DNA from 2 places in the Advenella sp. genome. Region 1 is predicted to be linked to the other one. Evidence: predicted binding sites of a transcription regulator. Region 1 holds the regulator's gene; the other holds the start of a gene.
What was found. The regulator NrdR, encoded in region 1, represses ribonucleotide reductase genes. The targets are predictions, from matches to a motif close to CACNANATNTNGTG.
Positions count from the first base shown of each region.

Region 2: nrdA (class 1a ribonucleoside-diphosphate reductase subunit alpha) is a predicted target of NrdR. The motif match lies at 1,868-1,881, and genes of this name have one in related genera.

Region 1 is NZ_JBQEAU010000069.1:16,296-19,678, forward strand. Features, by position in the region: gene ACTIKR_RS13115 (YbhB/YbcL family Raf kinase inhibitor-like protein) at 1-75, shown strand, start outside; gene glyA (serine hydroxymethyltransferase) at 112-1,356, shown strand; gene nrdR (transcriptional regulator NrdR) at 1,412-1,909, shown strand; gene ribD (bifunctional diaminohydroxyphosphoribosylaminopyrimidine deaminase/5-amino-6-(5-phosphoribosylamino)uracil reductase RibD) at 1,981-3,117, shown strand; gene ACTIKR_RS13135 (riboflavin synthase) at 3,121-3,383, shown strand, end outside.
Region 2 is NZ_JBQEAU010000140.1:3,686-7,068, forward strand. Features, by position in the region: gene nrdA (class 1a ribonucleoside-diphosphate reductase subunit alpha) at 1-1,781, opposite strand, end outside; gene dusA (tRNA dihydrouridine(20/20a) synthase DusA) at 2,086-3,180, opposite strand; gene ACTIKR_RS18700 (ClcB-like voltage-gated chloride channel protein) at 3,183-3,383, opposite strand, start outside.

The DNA of each region.
Region 1 (3,383 bases):
GCCATCGCGCCCCATGTGCTGGATCAGGCCACGATCATGGGGCTGTATTCGCTGAACCCCAAAGTTTCCTTTTGAATTTTATCCAATTACCCGCTTTATATAGGACACGTTATGTTTGACCGCTCGCTAACTCTTGACAAGGTAGATCCGGAACTCTGGAGTGCCATCGAACAAGAAAATACCCGTCAGGAACAGCACATCGAACTGATTGCTTCTGAAAACTACACCAGCCCGGCAGTGATGCAGGCGCAGGGCACGCAACTGACCAACAAGTACGCGGAAGGCTATCCTGGCAAGCGCTACTACGGTGGCTGCGAATTTGTCGATATCGCTGAAGAGCTGGCCATCGGGCGCCTGAAGGAGTTGTTTGGCGCTGAAGCGGCCAACGTGCAGCCGAACTCCGGTTCACAGGCCAATCAGGGCGTGTACATGGCGGTGCTCAAGCCTGGCGACACCGTGTTGGGCATGAGCCTGGCAGAGGGCGGACACCTTACACATGGCGCATCGGTCAATGCATCGGGCAAGCTGTACAACTTCATCCCTTACGGGCTGGACGAAAACGAAGTGCTCAACTACGATCAGGTTGAGCAACTGGCCAAAGAACACAAGCCCAAAATGATTGTGGCTGGCGCTTCTGCGTACTCCCTGACAATCGATTTTGAGCGCATGGCCAAAATTGCCCATGACAATGGCGCATACCTGATGGTCGACATTGCTCACTACGCAGGCCTGGTTGCCGGTGGGCAGTATCCGAACCCGGTTCCTTATGCCGATTTTGTCACGTCAACTACGCACAAATCCTTGCGTGGCCCGCGCGGCGGCGTAATCATGATGAAGGCAGAGCACGAAAAAATCATCAACTCCGCCATCTTCCCAGGCATTCAGGGTGGCCCGCTCATGCATGTCATCGCCGGCAAGGCCGTGGCATTCAAGGAGGCGCTCAGCCCGGAATTTGCCGACTATGCAAAGCAGGTCGTGGCCAATGCCAAGGTGCTGGCCGACACACTTGTCAAGCGTGGCTTGCGTATTGTTTCCGGCAAGACCGAAAGCCACGTGATGCTGGTGGATCTACGCGCCAAGGGCATTACCGGCAAAGTCGCCGAAGCACGCCTGGGAGATGCGCATATCACCGTCAACAAGAACGCGATTCCGAACGATCCGGAAAAACCGTTCGTGACCAGCGGCATTCGCTTGGGTACGCCGGCCATGACCACCCGTGGTTTTACCGAAGCCGAGGCTGAACTGACTGCAAATCTGATTGCCGATGTGCTGGACAACCCAGACGATGAGGCAAACATTGCTGCTGTTCGTGCTAAAGTAAATGAACTTACAGCGCGCTTTCCGGTTTACAAATAAACCGCGCGTTATCTCAACGCAATAACGTTATTGCACGGCACAGGACTTTAGCAAAATGAAATGCCCGTTTTGTTCACACCACGATACACAGGTTATGGACTCGCGGGTATCCGAAGAAGGCGACACCATTCGTCGCCGTCGCCGCTGTCTTTCCTGTGACCGGCGCTTTACCACATACGAACGTATCGAACTGGCCATGCCTGCCATAGTCAAGCGCAATGGCACCCGGGTCGAGTTTGATCCGGCCAAGCTGCAGGCCAGCCTGCGTCTGGCATTGCGCAAACGCCCGGTCAGTACCGAATTGCTGGAGCGGGCGGTCGCTCGCATCCAGGAATCACTGCTCAATTATCCGGAAAAAGAAGTCTCCACCGATCACATCGGTGAACTGGTCATGAGCGAGCTCAAGCAGCTGGATCAGGTTGCCTACGTACGGTTTGCCTCGGTCTACAAAAGCTTCCAGGACATCGAAGAGTTCGTCAACGCCATCAAGGAAATGCAAAAGCCGGTCAAGCCGCACAATGGTGGTCGCTCGGACGCCGTCGATAATGCCTGAGTGCTTGCGGCATGGCGCAGTGCGCACCGGCTCATGGGCACACTGACCCTTTATCATCGGAACATCGGTTTATGAATGATCAGGATTATATGGATCGGGCGCTGGCGCTGGCACGCAGCGTCATGTTCAGTACCAGCCCCAATCCGCGGGTGGGCTGCGTGATCGTCAACCAGGGCCAGATCCTGGGTGAGGGCGCAACCCAGCCGCCTGGCGGGCCGCACGCCGAGGTGTGCGCCATCCGCAATGCGCAGGCCAAGGGGCATGCGCTGGCGGGATCAACCTTTTACGTCACGCTGGAGCCCTGCAGCCACTATGGCCGCACGCCACCGTGCGTGGACGCGCTGCTTGCGGCAAAACCTGCGCGGGTTGTGATTGCCGCCAGAGATCCGAATCCGCTGGTCAGCGGGGCGGGCATTGGCAAACTGCAGGGCGCCGGCATCACAGTTGAAATTGGCCTGGGACTTGAGCAGGCACTGGAAATCAACCCCGGTTTCGTATCGCGCATGAGCATACAGCGCCCCTGGGTCCGCATGAAAATTGCCAGCACGCTCGATGGCAAGGTCGCCCTGAACAATGGCCGTTCACAATGGATTACCGGCGGCCAGGCGCGCGCCGATGGTCACCACTGGCGCGCCCGTGCCTGCGTTATCCTGACCGGCTCGGGTACGGTGCGCGACGATGATCCGCAGCTTACCGTGCGCGATGTAGCCACGCCCCGCCAACCCATTCGGGCCGTCATTGACAGCCAGTTTGCCATTGACGAAGACGCGAGGTTATTTGACGGCAATCCGGTGTGGGTTTTCGTGACCGAGTACAACGCTGCCAAGGCCGAACGCCTGGCCGCGCGCAACGTACGCGTGATTACGGTAAACGAAAAAAACAAGCATGTGGACTTGAAGGCCGTCATGGCCTGGCTGGGGCAGCAGGACATTAACGAGGTGCATGTGGAAGCCGGACCCGGTCTTAACGGCGCACTGCTGCAGGCCGGGTGCGTGGATGAACTGCTGGTCTACCTGGCCCCCACAATTCTGGGCGATGCCCGCTCGGCGGTTGCGCATACGCCGTTTAATGTGCTGGCCGACGCCTATCGCTTTGCGTTCTTCGATACCGCTGCCTGCGGCAAGGACATGCGCCTGCGAGCCAGGCTGCCCACGCGGTGGAATCAATTACAATTGCAATCGGGCGGCACAAAGCCCGATATGGAGTAAAGAATGTTCACAGGAATTATCAGCGGCGTTGGTCGCATCAGCCAGATCAAACCGGCCGGCAATAGCGCCGATGACGGCGTGCATCTGACTATCGAGGCAAACGACTTTGATCTGTCCGGGATCGGCCTGGGCGACTCGATTGCCGTGCAGGGCGCCTGTATGACTGTCGTGTCGTTGAGCGAAGGCGCTTTCCAGATCGATGTCTCGCGAGAGAGCCTGGACAAAACGACCGGGCTGGACAAGACCGGCGAAGTGAATCTGGAACG
Region 2 (3,383 bases), on a different contig from region 1:
GGCTCGTTGCAAATGCCGTCAAGATCCTTCTTATAGGTATCGATTGGCAAAATACCCTTGGAATAGGTCGTTTCATCAAAGGCCGTGCACGGGCCGAACTCTTTGGACAGCCCGACCGAGGCCTTGAGCAGGTAATACTGGATCGCCTCGAAGGTGCGGTGCGTCAGGGCATTACCGCTGCCATCGGAATATTTGGCATCGTTCTTGGCCAGGTAATAGGCGTAATTAATAACGCCGATACCCAGTGTACGCCGCTTCATGGAGCCAATATACGCGGCCTTTATCGGATAGTCCTGATAATCAAGCAAGGCATCGAGCGCGCGCACGGCCAGATCGGCCAGGCCTTCGAGCTCATCCAGCGATTCAATGGCGCCCAGATTGAACGCAGACAGCGTGCACAATGCAATTTCACCGTTCTCGTCATTGATATCTTCCAGCGGCTTGGTCGGCAGCGCGATTTCCAGACACAGATTACTCTGGCGCACGGGCGCCACGGCCGGATCAAACGGGCTGTGGGTATTGCAGTGATCCACGTTCTGAATGTATATGCGGCCGGTGCCGGCGCGTTCCTGCATCATCAATGAAAACAGCTCTGTTGCCTTGACCGTACGCTTGCGAATGGTCGTGTCTTGCTCGTATTTGGCATACAGTTGCTCAAAGCGGTTCTGATCTTCAAAAAACGCATCGTACAGGCCCGGTACATCCGATGGAGAAAACAGCGTGATATCGCCGTTTCTGATCAGGCGTTGATACAGCAGCCGGTTGATCTGCACGCCATAGTCCATATGACGGACGCGATTTTCCTCGACGCCCCGATTGTTCTTGAGCACCAGCAGCGATTCAATTTCCAGATGCCACATGGGATAGAACAATGTGGCCGCACCACCGCGCACGCCACCCTGCGAGCAGCATTTGACGGCTGTCTGAAAGTGCTTGTAAAAAGGGATACACCCAGTATGCTGCGCCTCGCCACCGCGGATGGCACTGCCAACGGCACGAATGCGACCGGCGTTGATGCCGATGCCGGCGCGTTGCGATACGTAGCGCACGATAGCGCTGGTCGTGGCATTAATGGAATCCAGGCTATCGCCACACTCGATCAGCACGCATGAGCTGAACTGACGCGTAGGTGTGCGCACACCCGACATGATGGGCGTGGGCAAGGAAATTTTGAAAAGCGACGTCGCATCATAGAACCCCTTGATGTACGACAGGCGCGTGTCTTTCGGATACTTCGAGAACAGGCATGCGGCCACCAGAATATACAGAAACTGGGGGCTTTCATAGATTTCGTGATTGACACGATTTTGCACCAGGTACTTGCCTTCAAGCTGCTTGACCGCACCATAGGAAAAGCGCATATCACGGCTGTGATCGATATAGCTGTTCAGCTCGTCGAACTCTTCCCGTGTGTAGTCCTGCAGAATATGTTCGTCGTATTTGCCCATTTCGGTGAGCCGGCTGACGTGATCGTAGAGCGATGGCGGATCGAACTGCTGGAAGGCTTTCTTGCGCAAATGAAAGATGGCAAGGCGCGCCGCCAGGTACTGGTAATCGGGCGTCGCCTGTGAAATCAGGTCCGCCGCTGCCTTGATGATGGTTTCATGGATGTCTTCAGTCTTGATACCGTCGTAGAACTGAATATGAGACTTGAGCTCAACTTGAGACACCGAAACATGATCCAGACCTTCTGCCGCCCACGCAATGACGCGGTGAATTTTGTCCAGATCGATAGGTTCTTTTCTGCCGTCACGTTTGGTGACCAAGAGTGTGCTGTTCATTGCGTATGCATATCCATGATGGTTGATGGAACGGCTTGGAGCCGGACCGACTATAATCTATATATAGTGTTTTATTTTAGGTTTAACACAATATATAGTATTGATCAGGATATTTCAAGTAATTTCGGCTTCGTGCAAATCCTTGAAAAACAACACAATGCATTGATTAATATAGCTATTTTATCTGTTATAAAAAAATGTAACGATGTTGATTATACGCAATTGATGTGCATATTTTTCAGGCACGGCATACTCCCTCTTCATGCCCCCCTTCTTGCCCGGCCATTGGGCGATTGCTGTGCCGCTAGTCAATAAAAGCAAAGGCCTGATGCAAGACGTCCGGGTTCTGTGTTGCCAGTTGCACCGGGTTGGACAGATGGCGTCGCCATTGGCGCGCGCCTTTGCGTCCGTTGAACAGGCCAAGCATGGGCTTGACAATGACGCGCAGCGGAACACCCTGCGCCACCTCAGATTGGGCATAGCTGGCCATTTGCTGCACAATCGTGGCGTCATCGGCAACCAGCGTGTCAGGCCACAACTGTCGACTGATGTCACGCAGCAAATAGGGTTCGTGCCAGGCTGCTCGCCCGACCATCGCACCGTCGAATGCGTCGACCGCCGAACTGATCAGGTCAGGCGTGTTCAGGCCGCCGTTGAGCACAAACAGCGCATCCGGAAAATCCCGCTTGAGCCAGGTCACAACGTCGTAGCGCAGTGGCGGAATCTGGCGATTGTCTTTAGGAGACAGCCCCTTGAGCACCGCATTGCGCGCATGCGCGATAAATACCCGGCACCCGACCTCATACAGTTGCCCGACAAAATCACGCACGAAATCATAGGATTGATCGTAGTCCAGTCCGAGCCGATGCTTGACTGTGACGGGCAGGCTGACCACGTCCTGCATCGCCTTGACGCAATCGGCCACCAGGGCCGGCTCGGCCATCAGGCAGGCGCCGAACGCTCCCTTTTGCACCCGCTCTGAAGGGCAGCCGCAGTTGAGGTTGATTTCATCATACCCCCAACTTTGCCCGAGCCGGGCGCAATGGGCCAGCGCCGCCGGCTCGCTGCCGCCCAGTTGCAAAGCAACCGGATGTTCCTGAGCGCTGAAATGCAAATGTCTTGGTACATCGCCGAACACCAGGGCGCCGGTGGTGATCATCTCGGTATATAGCAACGCATTGGGCGCCAGCAGACGGTGAAAATAGCGGCAATGCCTGTCTGTGACGTCAATCATCGGCGCCACACTGAGCCGCCAGGGACGCAGACCCCCTCCATCCGTATAGTCAAGCACAGTGCTGCCTGCCGGGTCCCCCCCGGCAACGGCACGGGCATCGGTGCTGCCGCTGCGGGTATCCAGGTCCGCTGCTGCGACCCGCTCTGTCTTCTCTGAATGTGTCATTATCATTTGTCGCCGGAAATGCGAAAATCGATGTGAGGTGGCTGATGCCGCTCACCAAGTGCGCGTTGCTCCTCCAGTTGCTCGAGAATTGCGGATTTGCGCACAACCCCCAGTAGTATCGGTTCATCTTTTGACAACAGCATCGGCAAACGTTCGCCCGTAAAAGTCAGAAACAGTTCCAGCCCCTCGCCCAGCGTCATATC